4 regions of the Staphylococcus sp. SA22 genome follow, and region 3 is predicted to be linked to each of the others. Evidence: riboswitches for the same ligand, from Rfam matches in the RefSeq annotation. Region 3 holds a riboswitch; each other region holds the start of a gene.

Region 1 (3,217 bases), on a different contig from region 3:
CATTAGATATAAAAAATTATAAAATTAGTACTTAAAAACAACTACAAATCCGTAGAAAATATAGAGGTAGTCTTAAATAAAAAATTGAAAATTCTCAAAACTAAAAAGTTGAGACGGAAGTATTTCAAGACATCGGTATGTATAACCTCAGACAAACCGATGTCTAATGTTGTTGCTTAGGGTATAGAACTGTATTAGACTAGGTATATTATTTTTTCGTAATTATATAAATATAAAGTGGCAAAGGAGGTAGTTGAGATGACAACACATTTAAGTTTTAGACAAGGCGTGCAAGAGTGTATCCCTACATTATTAGGTTATGCCGGTGTTGGTATTTCATTTGGTATTGTGGCTTCGTCTCAAAACTTTAGTATTTTAGAAATTATCTTGTTATGTCTTGTTATATATGCCGGTGCTGCGCAATTTATTATGTGCGCATTGTTTATAGCAGGTACACCGATATCAGCGATTGTACTAACTGTATTTATCGTAAATTCAAGAATGTTCCTTTTAAGTATGTCGCTTGCACCAAACTTCAAGACATATGGGTTTTGGAACCGTGTTGGATTAGGTTCATTAGTAACTGACGAAACGTTTGGTGTCGCCATTACACCTTATTTAAAAGGAGAAGCTATCAATGATCGCTGGATGCATGGTCTTAATATTACAGCATATTTATTTTGGGCAATTTCATGTGTAGCTGGGGCTTTATTTGGCGAATATATCTCAAATCCGCAAATGTTAGGATTAGACTTTGCTATCACAGCTATGTTTATCTTTTTGGCCATTGCGCAATTTGAATCAATTACTAAATCGCGATTAAGAATTTACATAGTACTCATTATTGCCGTCATAGTAATGATGTTATCGCTAAGTATGTTTATGCCTTCATATCTAGCAATATTAATTGCAGCCACAATTTCAGCAGCGTTAGGAGTGATGATGGAACGATGATAACTCATATGAACATGTTAATACTTATTTTATTGTGTGGTATCGTAACGCTATTAATTCGAATTATACCTTTTATCATGATTTCAAAAGTGCAATTGCCTGATGTCGTGGTTCGATGGCTATCATTTATTCCGATCACACTATTTACGGCACTTGTCATTGACAGCATTATTCAGCAGACGCCTCATGGTGAGGGGTATACATTAAACATCCCTTACATTATCGCGCTCATTCCGACGGTTATTTTATCTTTAATCACGCGTAGTTTAACTATTACAATTATTAGTGGGATTGTTATCATGGCAGCATTACGATTTTTCTTTTAAAAATAACTGAAAATCATTGAACAGATATTTAAACTTAGGTAAACTGTTAGTAATCAGAAAATTCTGATATACAAATCGTCTATGTTAAGATTGGGAATCGTGTATACGTAAGCGATTTGGCTAACGCATGACAATGATAACAACATTTTAAATGATAAAAGTAATTCATCACTGAATCTCAACTAACACATAACAATTTCATATTTCTTATTGTGAGAAGTTGAGGGACTTGGCCCTGTGATACTTCAGCAACCGACTTTATAGCACGGTGCTAAAACCAACGAGTTACTCGAATGATAAGTATAAAGACTTCTTACTTTTCAATAGGGTGAGAAGTTTTTTTGTTTAAGGAGGAAAGAACAATGACAAATTACACAGTAGATACTTTAAATCTAGGGAAATTTATTACAGAATCTGGGGAAGTCATAGATAACTTGCGTTTGAGATATGAGTATGTCGGTTATCATGGACAACCATTAGTTGTAGTTTGTCATGCATTAACTGGCAATCATTTAACATATGGAACAGATGATTATCCGGGGTGGTGGCGAGAAATTATTGATGGGGGATATATTCCCATTCACGATTATCAATTTTTAACATTTGATGTTATTGGTAGTCCTTTCGGTTCAAGTTCACCTTTAAACGACCCTCATTTTCCTAAAAAATTAACATTAAGAGATATTGTTAGAGCGAATGAACGAGGTATACAAGCGCTTGGTTATGACAAAATTAATATTTTAATAGGGGGAAGTCTTGGAGGTATGCAAGCAATGGAACTACTTTACAATCAACAGTTTGAAGTAGATAAAGCCATTATCCTTGCTGCAACAAGCCGAACATCATCTTATAGTAGAGCTTTCAATGAAATTGCGCGTCAGGCCATTCATCTTGGTGGTAAGGAAGGACTAAGTATTGCACGCCAATTAGGTTTTTTGACATATCGATCATCAAAAAGTTATGATGAACGTTTCACGCCGGATGAAGTAGTCGCATACCAACAACATCAAGGTAATAAATTTAAAGAACATTTTGATTTGAATTGTTATCTGACACTGCTAGATGTATTGGATAGTCACAACATTGACCGAGGTCGCACAGATGTAACGCATGTTTTTAAAAATTTAGAAACGAAAGTCTTAACGATGGGATTCATAGATGATTTGCTATATCCGGACGATCAAGTTCGTACTTTAGGTGAACGTTTTAAATATCATCGTCATTTCTTTGTACCTGATAACGTTGGTCATGACGGATTCTTATTAAACTTTAATACATGGGCACCTAACTTATATCATTTTTTGAATTTAAAGCATTTTAAGCGCAAGTAATAATGTATATATTTTCAAAGAATGAAGCCACTAAATCACAGTTATCATATTCAAAAACATCTAGAGTACATGAAAGTGGAAATGAATTGTAAATCTAAATCAAGCTTGATTGCTATGTAGTGGGATTAAATAATCATGTTGAAAATGAAAGCACACAAAAGCGATTCAAATGAGTATGTTAATTACTTATAAAACATGAAAGTTATTATTCAATTAAATGAAATAGAAGCATACAATCTATAAATTGTTAATTTCCATTAAAGAGGTTAAAATAATAGCTATAGTTAAAAATATGGGAGTGGCTTATGTGTTTTCAAAAATACAACCTAAAGCAACAATAATTGCAACGATTGCGTTGGTATTTGTCGCTTTAGCTTTATATCTAGTGCCTGGTTTAGGACTAATATTTGCATTATTTGCAACCATACCAGGTATCGTTTTATGGAATAAATCAATACAATCTTTCGGGATTAGTGCACTTATTACAGTAATTATAACAACTGTTTTAGGTAATACTTTCGTTTTAAGTGCTATCATATTAGTCTTAATTGCAAGTTTAATTATTGGTCAATTGCTTAAAGAAAAAACGTCTAAAGAAAGAATATT
Region 2 (3,217 bases), on a different contig from region 3:
GCTGATGTCATAAACCATTGTTTCAACAAATCTTTCTTTGTCCAAGCTTCGTATACTAACTCTGGAGAAAATTTATAAAGCTTTTCAATTTCAACTTCGACATGTTCATTCTCTACATTAAATTTTGCCACTGTTGTCCACCCACTTTCGCTCTTACTTTTATTTTAACGTATTTTTGCTCAGTTCCAAACATAGATGATCATCATTTTTAAAAGATTAGCGTTATACGGTGAGTACAACATGATCTGTTAATATAACAAGCCACCTTACTTGGCTACATCGATATATTGTTAAGCATTAATGTTTCATTTCTTGACTAGTGTTCTTTTTTAGCTTTGGAAAATTAAATAAAATCGCAATAAGTCCGCATACACCTAATAATATAGGATAAATGCTGTATGGGAATAACATTAACGGTGAAATACCAGCTACACCAGCCGCTGAAATGACTTGCGGGCTATATGGTAATAAACCTTGGAAGCAGCCTCCAAATATATCAAGAATACTTGCTGATTTCCTTGAATCTACATCATATTCATCTGCAATATTTTTAGCTAAAGGACCTGACATAATAATAGAGATGGTGTTGTTTGCCGTGGCAATATCTGCGACACTTACCAAACTCGCAATTCCTAATTCTGCGCCACGCTTTGATTTCACTTTAGAGCGAACAAATTGCAACAACCATTCAATACCACCATTGTGTTGAATAATACCGACTAAACCACCAATTAGCAACGCAATCATAGCAATATCTTCCATGCTTATAATACCTTTGGACACTGCATCTAGTAGCCCCATCCAACCGAATGAACCATCTATGAGACCAATGATTCCGGCTAATAATGTTCCGCCAATCAATACGATAATGACATTTACACCTAATAATGCCAATACTAATACTAATATATACGGTACAACTTTAATTAGATTATAATCATAGTTTTTAGCATGATTTAAAGAAATGCCATTCGTTAAGAAATACAGAATAATAATCGTTAAAATAGCACCTGGCAATACAATTTTAAAGTTTACTCTGAATTTATCTTTCATTTTCGTATGTTGTGTTCTAACCGCAGCAATTGTTGTATCTGAAATCATTGATAGATTATCGCCGAACATTGCACCTCCAACAACTGTAGCCATTGCTAGTGCAGTTGGTACATCTGTCGCTTGTGCAAATCCGTAACCAACAGGTGCTATTGCAGCAACAGTCCCTACTGACGTTCCCATAGATATAGAAACAAACATACAGATCACAAACAATCCTACAATAATTAAATTTTCAGGGATTAATGATATGCCTAAATTAACTGTCGACTTTACGCCACCCATTTTTTCAGCTGTATTTGAAAATGCACCTGCTAAAATAAAAATCAACATCATTAAAATAATGTTTGAATGGCCTGCACCTTTCGTGAAGACCTCAACTTTTTTAGCAAATGATTCTTTTCGATTCATTAATAACGCCACAATTACCGTTATCATAATTGCAACATTTAATGGCATTGAAGTAAAATCACCTGTGATAATACCTACGCCTAAAAACAACGCCACAAATAATAACAAGGGGAATAATGCCCAAGCATTGCTCTTTTTATGTACTTCCATCCTTTTTACCTGCTTTCCAATTAAAAATACCTCTTTCTCACAAACGATGAAGAAAGAGGTTTCCATGTGCTTTACCTGCTTATCTTCAAACCATTACGGTTACTGGAATTGGCACATTCGAGATGTTGCCGAGGCTTCATAGGGCCAGTCCCTCCACCTCTCTAGATAAGTGATGCTTATTTACGTTTACGTTACAAGATAATCCTTAGTACGTCAATCATAAATTAATCAGGAGTCGTATAATATTTTTCATAAACAATCATTGCTACTGTAATAATAATCAAAACAATAATGCTAATAACAAGTAAAAGCCACCATTTAAGCATTAATGCAATAAAAATGAACACGATAGACACACTTACTAATATTAATGATATGACTTTAAATTGCTGTGCGCTTTGTTCAGAAATAACTTTTAGCTGTTTGTTTGATGGACGCGTATTTCTTATACTGATTCCCAGTATATTTTCTAATATTTGAACCAATACGATACTTATTGCAAATATAATAATTGGTAAAACATCATAGGTCCCTATAGTTAATGTATAAATTACAAATCCAATGTAAAGTAACCCTGAGACAAAGGCTAAAAAGTATGCGACGTATTTGTTAAACTTAATGATATTCTTTTTAACGTTTTGATGTGTAAGCCATACATTCGAAACAATCGCAACCACTACAAACAGTGTGAATAATATATATAATGGCAACTTTTGTTCAGGAAAAACAGTCACTATTCCAAAAGCTAATGCTAAAATCAAAATTAAGATAGCTCTAGATACTATTAATGCCATAATAACAACCCCTTTGTTTAATATCGAGTTTGCAAATTTACGTTTATCAGCATTTCTATGATCAGTACTTCTACGGGCAGCATTTCTATGTAATTTACATCATCTTAACATATAAATACTTCGCTATATAATTGAAAACATATCCTATTATTCTTTGTCCATTCTGACGTCTAATATCTAACCTTAGGCATTTCACTTGTTAATGAATTTAACTTTCTTCCACTAACCGTCCCTAAACCCAATCCCGCAACAGTTTTTAACTTTTTCGTTGTTGTCCTGACATCTTCATTAAGAAAGTTTATTCTGCTTAAAACTTATAATCCACACCCTGAGCAAACGCTCCTTATGACAAAGTATTAAAATAAGCCGATAAAGATACACACCTTTACCGACTATTTAAAATACACTTCACTAATTCATTTTAATTTACTTGATTGAAGTGGCTAAATTAATATTATGTTGTTCAATTAAAAGCTTCATACAAACCTAATCTATTTGCACTCCACCGCTAACACCGAACACTTGTCCAGTTGTATAACTTGATTCTTCTGACGCTAATAGCACATAAGTTCCACATAACTCAACAGGTTGACCTGCACGACCTAAAGGTGTTTTTTGACCAAATGTTGGGATTTTACTTTGAGGTTGTCCACCAGAAATTTGTAATGGTGACCAGAATGGACCAGGCGCTACACAGTTCACTCTAATTCCTTTTGGTCCTAATTCTTCTGAAAAACTTTTAGTTAATGAAATAATTGCTGCTTTTGAAGCGGCATAATCATGAAGAATAGGACTAGGATTATAACCTTGTA
Region 3 (3,217 bases):
TTCATGAGACTTTTTAATGTTTTGTTCTTGTTGTTCATACTTTTCTTCTGTTTGTCGCTTAACTTTTTTCTTACTACCTAAGGCAACTAAGAAAAGGACAAAAAAGATTAATGCAATGACTACTGCAATAATGAGTCCAATGACTACCGGTGAAGATAAATCCATCACAACAACGCTCCTTTTTAATATATGAATAACTTTAATTATAATAGAAAAGCTAAAGATTTTCGATACATATTATCATTTATATACCGAAAATCTTTTATTTAGCTATATTCAATTCATTTTATTATTTTACTGCGTCTTTTAATTCTTCCACTTTGTCTAATTTTTCCCATGGGAATAAGACATCTGTACGTCCAAAATGACCATAAGCAGCAGTTTGTTTGTAAATCGGTTGTTTCAAATCAAGCATTTTAATAATACCTGCAGGTCTTAGGTCAAAGTGTTTTCTAACCGCTTCGACAAGTTGTCCTTCAGAAACTTTACCTGTTCCAAATGTATCAATTGCAATTGACACTGGTTCTGCAACACCAATCGCATATGCCAATTGTACTTCACATTGATCTGCTAAACCTGCTGCAACAATATTTTTAGCCACATAACGTGCAGCGTATGCAGCTGAACGGTCTACTTTTGTAGGGTCCTTACCACTGAAGCATCCGCCACCATGACGTGCATAGCCACCGTACGTATCAACAATGATTTTACGTCCTGTTAATCCTGCATCACCTTGAGGTCCACCGATTACAAAGCGTCCTGTAGGATTGATGTAGAATTTAGTTTGTTCATTAATCAAGTTTTCTGGAACAGTTGGATAAATGACATGAGCTTTGATGTCTTCTTGAATTTGTTCAAGTGTCACATCCTCAGCATGTTGTGTTGATACGACAATCGTATCAATACGTACAGGGTTATCATTTTCATCATATTCAACAGTGACCTGAACTTTACCGTCTGGTCGTAAATAATTTAACGTACCATCTTTACGCACATCAGATAAACGTTTTGCCAATTGATGTGATAAATAAATTGCTAGAGGCATGTACGTTTCTGTTTCATTCGTTGCGTAACCAAACATTAAACCTTGGTCACCTGCACCTGTTGCTTCAATTTCTTCTTCGCTATCTTTATCACGATACTCTAATGCTTTATCCACGCCTTGTGCAATGTCAGGTGATTGTTCATCAATCGCAGTTAAAATTGCCATTGTTTCATAATCATAACCATATTTTGCTCTTGTGTATCCAATTTCTTTGATTGTTTCTCTAACAACTTTCGGAATATCAACATATGTTGTTGTAGAAATTTCGCCGGCGATCAATGCCATACCTGTTGTAACAGTTGTTTCACAAGCTACACGTGCATTTGGGTCGTCTTTTAAAATAGCATCTAATATTGCATCTGACACTTGGTCAGCGATTTTATCTGGGTGTCCTTCTGTAACAGACTCTGAAGTAAATAATCGTTTGTTATTTAACATAGTTTGCTCCTTTAAATTTATATTACGAAAATTCTCTCTCTGTGAGCTAAATAAAAAAGACCTTCTAACTATTAATATAGAGAGAAGGCCTAATACGTCCATTCGCTCTTATCGTTCAGACCTATTTGTCTGCAAACGGTTTGGCACCTTTCTTTTATAAAAAAAGAGGTTGCTGGGTTTCATTGGGTCCATGTCCCTCCACCACTCAGGATAAGAGAATCCGTTAAAAATAATAGTACCTAATTAATGAATTAATGTCAATTTTTCACAAATAAATTTACAGTAAAATATTGTAGATTAATTATGTTAATGTGTTATACTAATTAAATGTAAAGGCTTACATTTAAATTATCGCTTTGGAGGGATTTAGGATGTCAGTAGACACATACACTGAAACAACTAAAATTGACAAATTACTGAAAAAACCAACGTCACATTTTCAACTTTCGACGACACAACTTTATAATAAAATCTTAGACAATAACGAAGGGGTATTAACAGAACTTGGTGCTGTTAATGCAAGTACTGGAAAATATACTGGTCGTTCGCCTAAAGACAAATTTTTTGTCTCTGAACCTTCATATAGAGATAACATTGATTGGGGAGAAATTAATCAACCTATCGATGAAGAAACTTTCTTGAAGTTATACCATAAAGTACTAGACTATTTAGATAAAAAAGATGAATTATACGTATTTAAAGGCTACGCTGGTAGCGATAAAGATACAATGTTAAAACTTACAGTCATCAATGAATTAGCATGGCATAATTTATTTGCTAAAAATATGTTTATTAGACCTGAATCAAAAGAAGAAGCTACAAAGATTAAACCTAACTTCACTATCGTTTCTGCCCCACATTTTAAAGCAGATCCAGAAGTTGATGGTACTAAATCTGAAACCTTTGTCATTATTTCATTTAAACACAAAGTCATTTTAATCGGCGGTACTGAATACGCTGGTGAAATGAAAAAAGGTATCTTCTCTGTAATGAATTATCTCTTACCGATGCAAGATATTATGAGCATGCATTGCTCAGCAAACGTTGGTGAAAAAGGCGATGTTGCATTATTCTTTGGTCTATCTGGCACAGGTAAAACAACCTTATCGGCTGACCCACACCGTAAACTAATCGGTGATGATGAACACGGCTGGAATAAAAACGGGGTCTTTAATATCGAAGGTGGCTGCTATGCAAAAGCAATTAATCTTTCCAAAGAAAAAGAACCACAGATTTTTGACGCAATCAAATATGGTGCAATCCTAGAAAACACGGTTGTTTCAGAAGATGGTTCAGTGGACTTTGAAGATAATCGTTATACAGAAAATACACGTGCGGCTTATCCAATTAATCACATTGACAATATTGTAGTACCATCAAAAGCAGCACATCCAAATACAATTATTTTCTTAACTGCGGATGCATTTGGTGTTATTCCACCGATTTCAAAGTTAAATAAAGACCAAGCAATGTATCATTTCTTGAGTGGTTTCACTTCTAAATTAGCTGGTACAGAGCGTGGTGTGACAGAACCTGAACCATCATTCTCAACATGTTTCGGCGCACCGTTCTTCCCGTTACACCCTACTGTTTACGCTGATTTATTAGGTGAACTTATCGATTTACATGATGTTGATGTTTATCTTGTTAATACTGGATGGACTGGCGGAAAATATGGTGTAGGACGTAGAATCAGCTTACATTACACACGTCAAATGGTAAACCAAGCGATTT
Region 4 (3,217 bases), on a different contig from region 3:
GCCCCGCCAACTTGCATTGTCTGTAGAATTTCTTTTCGAAATTCTCCATGTTGGGGCCCCACTATAATTGAAAAATGCTTGTTATAGGTGTATTTTCTTTTGGTTAACTATTGGTAATATAACATTGTAGATTTTAGGATGTTGATTTATGGTTTAGCCTTTGTCTGTTTATGTAAAATATCCCAGCTAGTCAAACATTGATTTTGTAATTATTATATTAAGCTAGTTTAAATTTTTGTGATTTATGTTTTATTCATACCAATTTTGTGAAATGATACAGTGACAGATGTTTATTGATTTTAAAGGGTGATGATGATGGCTATTGTAAATAAAGTGATAATTGTTGAAGGAAAATCTGATAAAAAAAGGGTGCAACAGGTTATTGCAGAACCAGTCAATATTATTTGTACTCATGGAACAATGAGTATAGATAAGCTTGATGATATGATAGAATCACTATATGATAAACAAGTTTTTGTATTAGCCGATTCTGATGACGAAGGAGATCGAATTAGAAATTGGTTTAAACGTTATTTGAGTGAAAGCGAACATATATTTATTGATAAAACTTACTGTCAAGTTGCGAATTGCCCCAAACAATATTTGGCACATGTACTTTCAAAACATGGCTTTACTTGTAAGAAAGAAACACCTTTCTTACCGAATATAAATAATGAAAGGTTAGTTTTAGTAAATGAATAATTCATTAGACATCAAAGATGTAACTACATTTTATGAGGAAGACAAACATTTAATCTTTGGTTATACACCAACTTGTGGTACTTGTAAGGTTTCAGAAAGAATGTTAGACATTGCTAATGAAATATTGCAGTTGCCATTATTGAAAATAGATTTAAACTTTTATCCTCAGTTTTGTAAAGATATGCAAATCATGTCTACGCCGATTTTATTGTTGATGAATAAAGATAAAGAAGTAAAACGAATTTATGCATTTAAATCGGTGACTGATTTGTTAGAAAATTTAAAATAGTTATTGACGAAATTTTACTTAGGTGTTAGGATTAATACAAATTAAATGATGCGTAAACTCTTATCGAGAGTGGTGGAGGGATGTGCCCTACGAAGCCCGGCAACCGTCTTATATAGAAATGGTGCCAATTCACATAAAGTTTTAACTTTTGAAGATGAGAGAAACAATACTACTATTGCTTTCTCAATTTTTCTATCGATATTGAGAAAGCATTTTTTATTTTATTAAGCAACACAGGGAGGAATCAACGTGATTGAATTAAAAGAAGTTGTTAAAGAATATCGGACTAAAAATAAAGAAGTCCTTGCTGTAGATCACGTTAATTTATCGATTCGAGCAGGATCGATTTATGGCGTCATTGGTTTTTCTGGAGCAGGAAAAAGTACTTTGATTCGAATGTTTAATCATTTAGAAGCGCCTACATCAGGTGAAGTTATTATAGATGGAGACCATATAGGCCAATTGTCCAAAAATGGATTAAGAGCAAAAAGACAAAAAGTAAGTATGATCTTCCAACATTTTAATTTGTTATGGTCAAGGACTGTGTTAAAAAATATTATGTTTCCGCTTGAAATTGCAGGTGTCCCTAGAAGGAGAGCAAAGCAAAAAGCATTAGAACTTGTCGAACTCGTCGGTTTAAAAGGTAGAGAAAAGGCTTATCCATCAGAGTTATCAGGCGGACAAAAGCAACGTGTTGGGATTGCACGAGCGTTAGCTAATGATCCAACGGTCTTGCTTTGTGATGAGGCAACAAGTGCACTTGATCCGCAAACAACAGATGAAATTTTAGATCTACTACTAAAAATTAGAGAACAACAAAATTTAACAATTGTACTAATTACGCATGAAATGCATGTCATTCGTCGTATTTGTGATGAAGTTGCAGTTATGGAAAGTGGTAAAGTGATAGAACATGGACCGGTAACACAGGTTTTTGAAAATCCGCAACACACTGTGACAAAACGATTTGTGAAAGAAGATTTAAATGATGATTTCGAAACATCTTTAACAGAATTAGAGCCATTAGAAAAAGATGCTTATATCGTTAGATTAGTTTTCGCTGGTTCAACAACAACCGAGCCTATTGTATCGAGTCTATCAACTGCCTATGATATTAAAATTAATATTTTAGAAGCAAATATTAAAAATACAAAAAATGGAACAGTCGGCTTTTTAGTTCTGCATATTCCATATATTTCAAGTGTAGATTTCGGAAAATTCGAAAAAGAGTTAATTGAGCGACAAGTTAAAATGGAGGTGTTAAGACATGGGTAAATCATTTAGTGAAATTATAAATGAAATGATTACAATGCCTAATATTCAGTGGCCAGAAGTTTGGACTGCAATAGTCGAAACACTATACATGACAGTTGTCTCAACTATATTTGCATTTATACTCGGTCTTATTTTAGGTGTGTTATTATTCTTGTCTGCTAAAGGTAAGTCTATCGGTGCAAGGTTATTTTATTCTATCGTTTCTTTTATTGTTAACTTATTTAGAGCGATACCATTTATTATTTTAATTTTATTATTAATTCCATTTACAAGTTTGATACTTGGAACGATAAGTGGTCCGACAGGTGCGTTACCAGCCTTGATCATTGGCGCAGCGCCGTTTTATGCAAGGCTCGTAGAAATTGCTTTTAAAGAAATTGATAAAGGTGTCATCGAAGCGGCCTGGTCAATGGGTGCTAATACTTGGACAGTAATTCGTAAAGTCCTCTTACCTGAAGCCATGCCAGCGCTAGTGTCTGGCATTACAGTTACAGCAATCGCTTTAGTTGGTTCAACGGCAGTTGCAGGTGTAATTGGTGCCGGTGGTTTAGGAAATTTAGCATACTTAACAGGTTTCACTCGAAATCAAAATGATGTCATTTTAGTATCAACAGTTTTTATTTTAATTATTGTATTTATAATCCAATTCATTGGGGATTGGCTTACAAATAAACTTGATAAACGATAAATTGGGGGTTTCATTTTATGAAAAAATTATTTGGTCTTATTTTAGTATTAACATTTGCAGTTGTATTAGCAGCTTGCGGTAATGGAAGCAAAAGTGGCAGTGACGACAAGAAAATAACAGTAGGTGCTTCACCAGCACCACATGCTGAAATTTTAGAAAAAGCAAAACCATTATTAGAGAAAAAAGGTTATGAACTAGATATTAAAACAATTAACGATTACACTACGCCTAATAAATTACTAGACAAAGGTGAAATTGACGCA

What was found. A riboswitch is a leader RNA that binds a small molecule or an ion and turns the genes downstream of it on or off. The one in region 3 is predicted to bind S-adenosylmethionine.
Region 1: it holds a riboswitch for S-adenosylmethionine, as region 3 does, so the genes downstream of both, metX (homoserine O-acetyltransferase MetX) here and metK (methionine adenosyltransferase) in region 3, are expected to answer to the same signal.
Region 2: it holds a riboswitch for S-adenosylmethionine, as region 3 does, so the genes downstream of both, ACXQH5_RS07460 (Na+/H+ antiporter NhaC family protein) here and metK (methionine adenosyltransferase) in region 3, are expected to answer to the same signal.
Region 4: it holds a riboswitch for S-adenosylmethionine, as region 3 does, so the genes downstream of both, ACXQH5_RS02670 (methionine ABC transporter ATP-binding protein) here and metK (methionine adenosyltransferase) in region 3, are expected to answer to the same signal.

What each region holds. Positions count from the first base shown of each region.
Region 1 is NZ_JBSZQY010000011.1:11,191-14,407, forward strand. It holds gene ACXQH5_RS09925 (AzlC family ABC transporter permease) at 259-954, shown strand; gene ACXQH5_RS09930 (AzlD domain-containing protein) at 951-1,280, shown strand; SAM riboswitch class I at 1,485-1,583, shown strand; gene metX (homoserine O-acetyltransferase MetX) at 1,643-2,611, shown strand; gene ACXQH5_RS09940 (YybS family protein) at 2,904-3,217, shown strand, end outside.
Region 2 is NZ_JBSZQY010000006.1:127,262-130,478, forward strand. It holds gene ACXQH5_RS07455 (SRPBCC family protein) at 1-131, opposite strand, end outside; gene ACXQH5_RS07460 (Na+/H+ antiporter NhaC family protein) at 298-1,611, opposite strand; SAM riboswitch class I at 1,688-1,783, opposite strand; gene ACXQH5_RS07465 (hypothetical protein) at 1,836-2,405, opposite strand; gene ACXQH5_RS07470 (SDR family oxidoreductase) at 2,892-3,217, opposite strand, start outside.
Region 3 is NZ_JBSZQY010000010.1:24,465-27,681, reverse strand. It holds gene ACXQH5_RS09555 (nuclease-related domain-containing protein) at 1-165, opposite strand, end outside; gene metK (methionine adenosyltransferase) at 290-1,483, opposite strand; SAM riboswitch class I at 1,589-1,700, opposite strand; gene pckA (phosphoenolpyruvate carboxykinase (ATP)) at 1,855-3,217, shown strand, end outside.
Region 4 is NZ_JBSZQY010000002.1:107,861-111,077, reverse strand. It holds gene ACXQH5_RS02680 (toprim domain-containing protein) at 316-702, shown strand; gene ACXQH5_RS02675 (thioredoxin family protein) at 695-991, shown strand; SAM riboswitch class I at 1,049-1,152, shown strand; gene ACXQH5_RS02670 (methionine ABC transporter ATP-binding protein) at 1,241-2,266, shown strand; gene ACXQH5_RS02665 (methionine ABC transporter permease) at 2,259-2,954, shown strand; gene ACXQH5_RS02660 (MetQ/NlpA family ABC transporter substrate-binding protein) at 2,972-3,217, shown strand, end outside.